Linked DNA regions of Lichenibacterium dinghuense. The protein of the gene in region 2 binds, or shares a complex with, the protein of the main gene of each other region. Links are inferred from orthologs where the notes say so. Each region holds a gene or a part of one and is shown on either strand. Other genes may lie near its edges.

Region 1 (3,000 bases), 810 kb from region 2 along the record:
GCATGCGGGCGGACATGGCAGCGATGGACAAGCGTTTTGATGGCATCGACGCGCGCCTCGACGGCATCGATGCGCGGCTCGACGCGATGGAGACCCAGCTCGAAGGACTGCGATACGTCGTCGTCGCTTCCGTCGACTCGCTCGTCACCGACATGAAGCATCACGAGCCCCGCATCGCCGCCCTCGAAGGAGCCCGCGCTTGACCGCCCGCATGAAGGCCCGCTTCGCCGACCTCGCCCGACAGAACCGCGCCGGCCTCGTCACCTTCATCACGGCGGGCGACCCCGACGACCGCACCTCCGCGGCGGTGCTGCGCGCGCTGCCCGAGGCCGGCGCCGACGTGATCGAGCTCGGCATGCCCTTCACCGACCCCATGGCGGACGGCCCCACCATCCAGGCCGCCGCGCTGCGGGCGCTCAAGTCCGGCCATCGCCTGTCGAAGACGCTCGACATGGTGCGCGACTTCCGCGCCCACGACGACGCGACCCCGATCGTGCTGATGGGCTACTACAACCCCATCTACATCTACGGCGTCGACCGCTTCCTCGACGACGCGAAGGCGGCCGGCGTCGACGGCCTCATCGTGGTCGACCTGCCGCCCGAGGAGGACCGCGAGCTCTGCGTGCCGGCGCTGGAGGCGGGGCTCAACTTCATCCGCCTCGCCACCCCCACCACCGACGACGCGCGCCTGCCCGCCGTGCTGAAGAACACGAGCGGCTTCGTGTACTACGTGTCGGTCACCGGCATCACGGGGGCGGCCATCCCGGACTACAGCCGCGTCGGCCAGGCGGTGCGGCGCATCAAGGGCCACACGGACCTCCCCGTGGCGGTGGGCTTCGGCGTGAAGACGCCGGAGGCCGCCGCCGAGGTCGCGGCCCACGCCGACGCGGTGGTGGTCGGCACGGCGCTCATCGACGTGCTGGCCCGCACGCTCGACGGCGGCCACGCCACGGCCGCCACGGTGCCGGCCGTGCGGGCCTTCGTCGAGGGCCTGGCGCGCGGGGCCCGCTCGGCCAAGCGCGTTCCGACCGACCTGCCGGCCGAGGAGAGCCGCCCGTGAGCTGGATCAACAACGTCGTCCCGCCCAAGATCCGCTCCTTCCTCACCACCAAGAAGGACACGCCCGAGAACCTGTGGGTGAAGTGCCCGGATTCCGGGCAGCTCGTCTTCCACAAGGACCTCGAGAACAACCTGTTCGTGGTGCCGGGCTCCGAGTTCCACATGAAGATGGACGCGAAGACCCGCCTCGCGACCACCTTCGACGACGGCCGCTGGGAGGAGATCCCCGTCGCCGAGGTTTTGGCCGACCCGCTGCGCTTTCGCGCCGAGAAGCGCTACGCCGACAAGCTGAAGGAGGAGCGCACCAGCACCGGCCTCGGCGATGCCGTGAAGCTCGGCGTCGGCAAGCTCGGCGGCCGCGACGCCGTGGTGGCGGTGCAGACCTTCGATTTCTTCGCCGGCACGCTCGGCATGGCGGCGGGCGAGGCCATCGTGACCGGCGCCGAGCGGGCGCTGAAGCTCGGCGCGCCCTTCATCCTCTACGCGGCCTCGGGCGGGGCCCGCATGCAGGAGGGCGTGTTCTCGCTGATGCAGATGCCGCGCACCACGGTCGCGGTGAACCGCCTGAAGCGCGCCGGCCTGCCCTACATCGTCGTGCTGACCAACCCGACGACGGGCGGCGTCACCGCCTCCTATGCCATGCTGGGCGACGTGCACATCGCCGAGCCGGGCGCGCTGATCTGCTTCGCCGGGCCGCGCGTCATCGAGCAGACGGTGCGCGAGAAGCTGCCCGAGGGGTTCCAGCGCGCCGAATACCTGCAGGAACACGGCATGGTCGACATGGTGGTGCACCGCCGCGACATGCGCGCCACCCTGGCGCGGCTCTGCGGCCTGCTGATGGACCGGCGCCCCGCCGCGGCGGCGCTGCCCGCCGCGGCGGAGTAGTCCCCGGCATGGGAGCCATGGCGGGCGGGCCCGCCGGCGCCGCGGACGCGCTGGTCGCCCGCTTCCTGCCGCTCCACCCGAAGCGCATCGACCTGTCGCTCGGCCGCATCGAGCGGCTGCTCGCCGGCCTCGGCCACCCCGAGCGGCGGCTCCCGCCGGTGATCCACGTCGCCGGCACCAACGGCAAGGGCTCCACCGTCGCCTTCATGCGCGCGGTCCTGGAGGCCGCGGGCCGCCGCGTCCACGTCTACACCTCGCCCCACCTCGTGCGCTTTCACGAGCGGATCAGGCTCGCCGGCCGGCTCGTGTCAGACGAGGTCCTGGCCGAGGCCTTCGCGCGGTGCGAGGCCGTCAACGCCGGACAGGGCATCAGCGTCTTCGAGATCACCACGGCGGCGGCGCTGCTGCTCTTCGCCGAGCATACCGCGGACGCGCTGCTGCTGGAGGTCGGGCTCGGCGGCCGCTACGACGCCACCAACGTCGTGCCGCGCCCCCTCGCCACCGTGATCACCCCCGTGTCGATGGACCACCGCGAGTTCCTGGGCGCCACCGTGGCGGCCATCGCGGGCGAGAAGGCCGGCATCCTCAAGCGCGGCGTGCCGGCGGTCGTCGCCGAACAGTGCGACGAGGCCCGCGCCGTGATCGAGCGCGAGGCCGCCCGCGTCGGCGCGCCCGCGGTCTTCGCGGGCCAGGACTTCTCGGCCGGGGAGGAGCGCGGGCGCCTCGTCTACCAGGACGGCCAAGGCCTCCTCGACCTGCCGCTGCCGCGCCTCGCCGGTCGCCACCAGCACGGCAACGCCGCCGCCGCCGTCGCGGCGCTGCGCGCGGCCTTCCCGGACCTGCCGGCCTCGGCCTACGAGGCCGGCCTGTCCCGGGCCGAATGGCCGGCGCGGCTGCAGCCGCTGAAGCGCGGCCCGCTGCCGGCGCTGCTGCCCGCGGGTTCGGAGCTGTGGCTCGACGGCGGCCACAACGCCGCGGGCGGCCGCATCCTCGCCGAAGCCCTGGCCGAGATGGAGGAGCGCCAGGCCCGTCCGCTCCTGCTGGTCTGCGGCATGC
Region 2 (7,937 bases):
ATGAAGGCGAGGGCCGCGACGAGGTGGGCGTCCGGGCGGCGGCGGCGCGCCTCGCGGCCGATGAGCCCGACGATCTCCAGCGTCGCCTGCGGCATGGCGGCCAGCGCGTCGCCGACCGTGCCGGCCGTGTCGCCGCCGTGGCCGGCCCGCATCTCCTCGGCCACGGCGGCGCCGAGCTTGAGGAGGGCTTCGCGCTGGGCGGCGCGGTCGGTGCGCGGAGGCATATCAGGGAAACCTCATTCGGCCGCGGCCCGCAGGCGGCGGGCGGGCTGCGGGCGGCGGCTCCAGAGCGGGCGGGCGACGCGCAGCGCCACGACGAGGAGCCCGGCGATCAGGACGAGCCAGACCGGGCGCAGCCCGTCGTCGAGGCTGAGGTCGGCGGACAGCACGTCGGCCACGTCGATGCCGTTGCGGACGTGGTACCACCCGGCCTCGAACAGGGCCGTCACGACCGGCGCGGCGACCGCCAGGGCCGCGAGGGCGGGCAGGCTTTCGCCGCGCTTGAAGCGGTTGAGCAGGCGCCAGCCCATCAGCCACAGGAACAGGCCGACCAGCAGCAGGGGGGCGCTGACGTCGAGCTTGGTCTGCAGCATGTAGTGGATCAGCGCCAGCACGCCGATCGGGTAGGCCAGCGTGTGCAGCCTGTTCCAGCGCGCCGGGCCGATGCGCCGGATCATGGCGTCGGTCGAAGTGGCGCCGAGCGCCGCCAGGCCCAGCAGGGCCGCGAAGCCCACGGTGAGGTAGAGCCGGAGCGCGATCTCGCTCGCCACGTGGACGAGGTCGCCGCCCTGCTGGACGATGTAGAGCGTGAAATGCCCCAGCACGTAGAACAGCACGGCGACGCCCAGCATGCGGCGCACGGCGATGAGCTTGTTCCACCCCCCGATGCGCCGGAGCGGCGACACGGCGAGGGACACGATCAGGATCCGCACGGCCCACAGGCCCGACTCGTGGATGAGCGACTTCACCGTGTCGGAGTTCAGCCATCCGAGGTCGAATTGCACCGCGATCCAGGCGGCCGGCGCGAACAGGGCCACGAAGACGAGGAGTTTCAGGATCGACAGGTGGCCCGAGCGGTCCAGCCAGGGGAAGAAGCGCGCCTGCATCGATGATCGCTCGGACTGGGGGAATCGTCGACGACAGAGTGGTGCGCGACCGCGTCGCCATCAAGGCGACGCGGCGAAGGGCCCCTCACCGGACCGGCGGAGCCGTCAGGCCGCGTCGCGGCCGTGCGACTCGGCGGGCGGGGCGGTGGCCTCGACGGCCGTGAAGGTTTCGAGGATGCGGTAGGTGTGGGACGCGCCCTTCGGCACGACCCAGGAGGAGCCCTTCGCGAGCGTGGTCGTCTGCCCCTCGATCTCGAGCTCGGCGCGGCCCGCGATCACGTAGCCCACGGTCTCGTAGTCGCGGCGCACCGGGTCCTTGGTGGCGCCGGAGGGCTCGCCTTCCCACAGGCGCATCGACAGCGACCGGCCGCTGGCGAGATACTTCTGCCCTTCCGGGCCTTCGGCGGCCGAGCCCGCCTCGACCTTCGCCCCGCTCGCATCCGCCATGGCCCGTCCCCCGAGTTTCCGCGGCGGCGCCGGCCGCCGCCGTGGCACGCCAACGCCGGCCTCCGGCGAGGGTTGCCGGTCAGCCGACGCGGCGGCGCGACGGCGGGATGGTGCCGCGGAGGCCGAGCCGCGCGGCGGGCGCCGGCTCCGCCCGGCGCCGGGGGAGCGGCGACGGGCGGGGGGCGGGGACGGGGGCGGGCTCCACCAGCACGGCGCCGCAGGGGCGGCCGCCGCCGTCGAGCGCCCGGGCCGCGGCGGCGAGCGCCGCGGGGGGCACGTCGGCCGGCGCCGCGATGAGGACGAGGTCGGCGCTGGGCGCCAGCGCGGCGGGGTCGTCGCCGACCAGGATCACCGTGTCGAAGGCGTCGAGCCCGCGCAGCCGCGCGGCGCCCGGCCGGGCCGCGGCGGACGCGGCGGCCTCCGCCTCGCCGGGGTCGCTCGGCAGCAGGGCGACGGGGGCGCCCTCGGGGCCGAGCCGGTACAGGGTGCGGACCGCGCCGCCGGCCTCGATCGCGACCGGCACGGCACCCGCGGGGGCGAGGGCGCCGCGCAGCCGGCCGCGCGCGCGGGCCTCCATCAGCAGGGGGCGGCGACCCGCGGCCGCCGCGGCGAGCGCGAGCGCGAAGGCGCCGGCATCGGCGTCGCCGAGGGGGAGGTCGGCCGCGGGCGCCACCAGGACGGTCATCCGTGCCGCGGCCTCGCCGAAGGCGGCCCGCAGCGTGGCGTGGAGCCCCGCCATGGCCTGTGCCGAGGGGGCCGCGGAGGCCTGCAGGGACAGGCGCCCGAGCACCGGCACGCCGTCCGGGACGGAGGCCGGCGCCGGCTCGGGCGCGGGCCGCGGCGTCTCGGGCGCGGGGATGGGCTGCGGCTCCGGCACGCTGGCGAGCGCGGGTTCGACCCGGCGCACCGGGGACGGGAAGGCCCGCGGCCGGCGCGGGCGCAGCAGGCGCAGGGCCGCCCAGGCGGCGCTGAGGAGCGCCAGGCCCAGGGCGGCGGCCGCGAGGGCGAGGCCGCGCAGGGAATGGCGCGCGGGCGGAGCCGCGGCGGCGCCCGTGCGGTCCACGCGCGGCGCGGCGGCCGGCGCCGCGTCGGCGGGCGGCAGCGCCAGCGGCGAAGCGGCGCGGCGCGCGAGCGGGGCGACGGTGCCCGTGGCGTCCGCGCGGGCCCCGGCCGGGAGGGCGCGCGGCGGCGGGACGGCCGCCGCCGCGGCGAGGCGGCGCTCGGCCGCGGCCACGTCGGCGCGGGCGTCGGCGGCGTCGCGCTCGGCCGAGGCCAGCGCCCGGCGCGTGCCGGCGAGGAGCTGGCCGCGGAGGTCCTCGAGGAGCTGCTCGGTCGCCACCAGGGTCGGGTGCTGGTCGCCGAGGGTGGCGCGGTAGCCGGCGGCGCGGCGCTGGGCGTCGGCGTAGTCCGAGCGCAGCGACGACAGGCCGAAGGTGCGGTCGACCTCCGGCATCGGGTCGGTGAGGTGGGCCGGCTGGAGCTCGCGCTTGAGGTCCTCGATCGCGTCGGCCGCGCGGGCGGCGCGGTCCTGGGCCACCGCCAGGGCAGCGCGGTCCTGCGCGGCATCGTAGGCCGCCGGAGCCGAAGCCGTAGCCAGGGCCGGAGCCGCGGGCGCGGCCGGACGTGGGGGCGCCGCCAGGGCAGCGCCGGCCAGCACCAGGGCCACGGCGGCGGGCAGGGCGAGCCGTGCGGGGGCGGGGAGGGGCGGCATCGTGCGGTCTCGTCCGGCGCCCGAGGGGTGGGCTTCAGGGCACGTTAAGGACGAATCCTTACCAGTCCTTCACCCTGTCGGGCGCGCCGGCGCGCCTTGACGGGCGATCCCTGAGCCGTCACGGTCCCGCGCCTCCGCGGCGGAGCCCCTCCGGCGCGCCCCGCCGAACCCGCGAGTCCCCGGATCCCATGCGCCTCTTCCTCGACTTCGAAAAGCCCGTCGCCGAGATCGAGGCCAAGATCGAGGAGCTCCGGCAGGTGGCGAGCAACGAGGACGCCATCCCGATCGGCGACGAGCTGACGCGGCTGGAGGTCAAGGCCGCCCAGGCGCTGGCGGAGCTCTACAAGACCCTGACGCCCTGGCAGAAGACCCAAGTGGCGCGCCACCCGCAGCGCCCGCACTTCTCCGACTACTGCCGGAGCCTGATGACGGACTTCACGCCGCTGGCCGGCGACCGCGCCTTCGGCGAGGACGAGGCCATCGTGGGCGGGCTCGGCCGCTTCCGCGGGCGCGCCGTCTGCCTCATCGGCCAGGAGAAGGGCTCCGACACCGACAGCCGCATCCGCCACAACTTCGGCATGGCGAAGCCCGAGGGCTACCGCAAGGCGGTTCGCCTGATGGAGCTGGCCGACCGCTTCAATCTCCCGGTGGTGTCGCTGGTCGACACGGCGGGCGCCTTTCCGGGGATCGAGGCCGAGGAGCGCGGGCAGGCCGAGGCCATCGCGCGCTCGACGGAAGCCTGCCTGGAGCTCGGCGTGCCCAACGTGGCCGTGATCATCGGCGAGGGCGGCTCGGGCGGCGCCATCGCGATCGCGGCCGCCAACGCGGTCATCATGATGGAGCACGCCATCTACAGCGTGATCTCGCCCGAGGGCGCGGCCTCCATTCTGTGGCGCGACCCGGCCCGCGCGCAGGACGCCGCGACCTCGATGAAGATCACCGCGCAGGACCTGCTGCGCTTCGGCATCATCGACGCCGTGGTGGCCGAGCCCGCGGGCGGCGCCCACAGCGACCCCGGCGCCGCCATCGCGGCGGCCGGCGACGCCGTCGAGGCCGCGCTGGCGGGCTTCGACGGCTGGTCGCGCGAGCGGATCCAGGCGGCGCGGGCCGACAAGTTCCTGGCGATCGGGCGGCGCTGACGGCCCTTGCGCGGAGGTTCGCGGGCGGGGAAGGTGGGGCCATGCCGCTGCATCCCCTCGCCATCGACCGCTTCGCTTCCGCCCTCCTGGAGGACATGACGCCCGGCGAATGGGCCTCGATGCGCGACGTGGTGTCGGACCTCGTCGCCGCCTTCCGCGGCCAGCGCGAGGGCGGGCGGGCCGACGTCCGCCCCGGGCCGGACGCCCGCGAGGTGGTGGGCGACCTGATCGCCAAGCTCGAGGCGCCGCCGGTCGCCTCGGCCCTGCAGGCGCGCCTGTGGACCCTGTCCGACCGGCCGAAGCACCGCGCCGAGGGCGCGGCCTGGCTCGACGCCCATCCCGAGGCGGCGGCCGCGCCGGGCGGGCAGTTCGACGACGAGAACCTTGAGTTCGTGTTCGATGCGCCCTTCACGGAGGAGGACGAGACCGCGCTGCCGCGCATCCTGCGCGTCACGGCGGCCCAGGACCGCGAGATGGGCGGCTGGAACGCCAGCAGCCCGGACGGCCTCGCCATCCGGGCCCCGACCAAGGCCGAACTCCTGGATGGTCTGGCCGGGGCCGCGCCGGGCTTCCTGCGCGACCGGCACGGCCACGCCGGCCCGGCCACGGTGATCGTGGATTGGCACGAGGCGGGGCGCTCCCACAGCACGACGCTGTCGGTCGGCTCCGCGAAGCGCGGATGACCGTCTCGGCCTCGTCGGCCGACAAAGCGTCACCTCAAAGACGCAGATTGACTCAAAATTTACCGAACGGGTTGGAACCTTTTGGGGATCGTCGCCCACGAGTTGCGGTAACGCCGGCTTAAGCCTTAAAACCGCATCCGTGTGGCCGGCGAAATATCCGACCAGGGGCGCGAGCAGTGGACATCGGCGACATGCGGTCAGGACGCGCGTTGGGGATCCTCGGCCGGCTCGCCCTCGTGGCCGCCGGCGCGGCGCTTCTGGCGGGCTGCAACGAGGACCTCGGCGTCACCGGCAACGCGCGCGCCTATTCGCCGATCCCCGAGGCCACGCTCAAGTCGATGACCGCCAAGTCGACGACCAAGAACGCGCCGGTCCTGATCCGCGCCTACAAGAAGGAGGCGGAGCTCGAGATCTGGAAGCAGCAGGCGGACGGCCGCTACGTCTACCTGAAGACCTTCCCGATGTGCCGCTGGTCCGGCCAGCTCGGCCCCAAGATGCGCGAAGGCGACCGGCAGGTGCCGGAAGGCTTCTACACGATCACGCCGGGCTCGATGAACCCGAACTCGGCCTACTTCCTGTCGTTCAACGTCGGCTATCCCAACGCCTACGACCGCGCCTGGGGCCGCACCGGCGGCTCCATCATGGTGCACGGCATCTGCTCCTCCGCGGGCTGCTTCTCCATGACGGACGGGCAGATCGAGGAGATCTACGCCATCATGCGGGAAGCCTTCGCGGGCGGGCAGCACGCGGTGCAGATGCAGAGCTTCCCCTTCCGCATGACGGCCGAGAACATGGCCAAGGCGCGGCTCGACCCCAACATCGCCTTCTGGCGCGAGCTGAAGAAGGGCGCGGACGAGTTCGAGGTGACCAAGATGCAGACGCCAGTGGGCGTGTGCAACAAGCACTACGTCTTCGCCAAGGCCAAGGGCGGCGCGAGCTTCGACGCCGAATCGGCCTGCCCGCCGCTCGACCTCGACGGCGAGGTCGCCCGCGCCCTCACCGACAAGGAGGCGAAGGACGAGACGGAGATCAAGAAGCTCGTCGCCGAGGGCGTGAAGCCCGTCCGCATCGTGTACCAGGACGGCGGCCAGAACCCCGCCTTCGCGCACCGCTTCGCCGAGGTCAGCCGGCCCGACGCCATCGCGGCCGCCCCCACCGAGTTCGTGCTCGACGACGGACCGAAGGCCAAGCCCGCCGCGGTGCAGATCGCCGCCGCGCGCAAGTCCGTGGGCGACGGGCTGTCGAAGCCCGAGCCCGTCGTGGCGCTGGCCGCGGCCGCGATCCCGCCCGCCCCGGCGAAAGCCCTTCCCAAGGGCGCCAAGCCGGTGCTGACGGCCTCGGCCAAGCCCGCCACCATGCCCGACGTGACCGGCTCGGTGCCGGCGGCCTTCGCGGCCGCCCCCTCGGCCTACGCCAAGGAGGAGCCGAAGAGCGCCACCCGCGCCTTCTTCGACCGCCTGATGGGCAGCGCCGACGCGCCGGCCGAGGCGGCCCCCGCCGCGCAGGCCGCGGGACCGGCCGCCGCCAAGCCGGGGACCCAGGCCTCGGCCAGGAAGCCCGGCCTCGATCCGACCGCGGTAGCGCTGTCGCCCGCGGCGGAGTAGGCGGGGCGACCCCCGACCTCCTGAGCAGATCGAGGAGGGGCGCGACTCCTAACGTGCCTCGTCCTTCGACACGGCCGCTCCGCGGCCGGCTCAGGACGAGGCTCGTTGCAGGCCGTGTGGGACGCTGCCGAAGCTCATCGTGCCGAGATCACCGTCCCGCCTCAGCCTCTCACCCGCCACACGCCGCCGCGCTTGACGTCGGCGTCCTCCAGCAAGCGCATCACCGGCACGTCGTAGGCGGCCAGGGGCTCGAAGGCGGTCGGGTCGAAGTAGCTGCGGCCGGGGTCGCCGACGATCACGCGGGCGCCGCGCCGCGCGAGGCTCCGCAGCCAGGGCGTGACGGCGCCCGCCGTGTCGCGCTCGTAGAAGACGTCGGCCACCAGCACGGCGTCCCAGCCCTCGTCGCGGCCGACGAGGTCGTCCCCGCGCGCCTCCACCGCGACGCCGTTCTCCGCCGCGTTGAGCGCGATGGCGGCGAGCGCGAAGCCGTCGATGTCGGCGGCCTCGACGCGCGCGGCGCCCGCCAGGGCGGCGGCGATGCCGACGAGCCCCGAGCCCGACGCGAAGTCGAGCACGCGGGCGCCGCGGACCTCCTGGGGATGGTCGAGCACGTAGCGCGCCAGCGCCTGCCCGCCCGCCCAGGCGAAGGCCCAGAAGGGCGGTGGCAGGTTCGCCTGATCGAGGTCGGCCTCGGTCATGGCCCACAGGTCGGTCGCGTCGTCGGCCGCGTGGAGCAGCACCTCCGGCACCAGCGGCACGGGCCGGAGCCGGGTGTTGCGGCGGATGAAGGCGGCGCGGTCCGGCACGGGATCAGACCGCGAGGTGGAAGCCAGCGTCGGCGAAGGCCGGCAGCGTGCCGGTGGCGCCGGGCGTCAGCACCACGCCAGGGACGAGGTGGTCGGTGAGGGCCGCCGCGAGCTTGGCCTGCCCGGCCTTGTCGGGGTCGCGGCCCGAGGAGCCGAGCACCCCGGCGAGCCCCCACAGCGCAATGTGGCAGGCGAGGAACACGGCGCCGCGCGCCTGCAGCGCCGGGATTGAGGCGTCGTCGGCCGAGAAGGGGCCGCGGGGATCGCGGATCGGCGCCGGATCGCCGGCCTCGGGCGGCCGGGGCTGAAGGAAGACGTTGCTGTTCGGCGCCTCGGCGTCGAGCCCGGCGAGGCCGTACTTGTCCCAGGCCGGCTGATCGAGCAGCGCCATGAGGGCCGGCCCGCGCGTCAGCGAGGCGACGAGGAAGTCGGGGTGCCGGT

What was found. Proteins that work in one complex are often made in the same cells at the same time.
Region 1: the proteins of L7N97_RS05705 (region 2) and accD are in contact, whole or in part, in a solved structure (PDB 8UXZ), measured with the Escherichia coli proteins. The link is inferred for Lichenibacterium dinghuense from one-to-one orthologs.

Annotation. Positions count from the first base shown.
Region 1 is NZ_JAJLMN010000001.1:1,997,832-2,000,831, reverse strand. It holds accD (acetyl-CoA carboxylase, carboxyltransferase subunit beta), read left to right. Parts: upstream 1-1,056; coding sequence 1,057-1,944; downstream 1,945-3,000. Other genes in the region: L7N97_RS09685 (bifunctional folylpolyglutamate synthase/dihydrofolate synthase), read left to right, coding at 1,953-3,000; trpA (tryptophan synthase subunit alpha), read left to right, coding at 200-1,060; L7N97_RS09700 (hypothetical protein), read left to right, coding at 1-203.
Region 2 is NZ_JAJLMN010000001.1:1,181,119-1,189,055, reverse strand. What follows is about bases 2,459-5,427. They hold L7N97_RS05705 (acetyl-CoA carboxylase carboxyltransferase subunit alpha), read left to right. Parts: upstream 2,459-3,452; coding sequence 3,453-4,403; downstream 4,404-5,427. Other genes in these bases: L7N97_RS05695 (L,D-transpeptidase family protein), read left to right, coding at 5,278-5,427; L7N97_RS05700 (hypothetical protein), read left to right, coding at 4,445-5,086; L7N97_RS05710 (hypothetical protein), read right to left, coding at 2,459-3,264. Also shown: L7N97_RS05725 (hypothetical protein), read right to left, coding at 1-224; L7N97_RS30040 (protein-methionine-sulfoxide reductase heme-binding subunit MsrQ), read right to left, coding at 237-1,106; L7N97_RS05715 (cupin domain-containing protein), read right to left, coding at 1,212-1,553; more of L7N97_RS05710, read right to left, coding at 1,633-2,458; more of L7N97_RS05695, read left to right, coding at 5,428-6,690; L7N97_RS05690 (class I SAM-dependent methyltransferase), read right to left, coding at 6,852-7,496; L7N97_RS05685 (transcriptional initiation protein Tat), read right to left, coding at 7,501-7,937. UniProt on the Escherichia coli protein: Component of the acetyl coenzyme A carboxylase (ACC) complex. First, biotin carboxylase catalyzes the carboxylation of biotin on its carrier protein (BCCP) and then the CO(2) group is transferred by the carboxyltransferase to acetyl-CoA to form malonyl-CoA.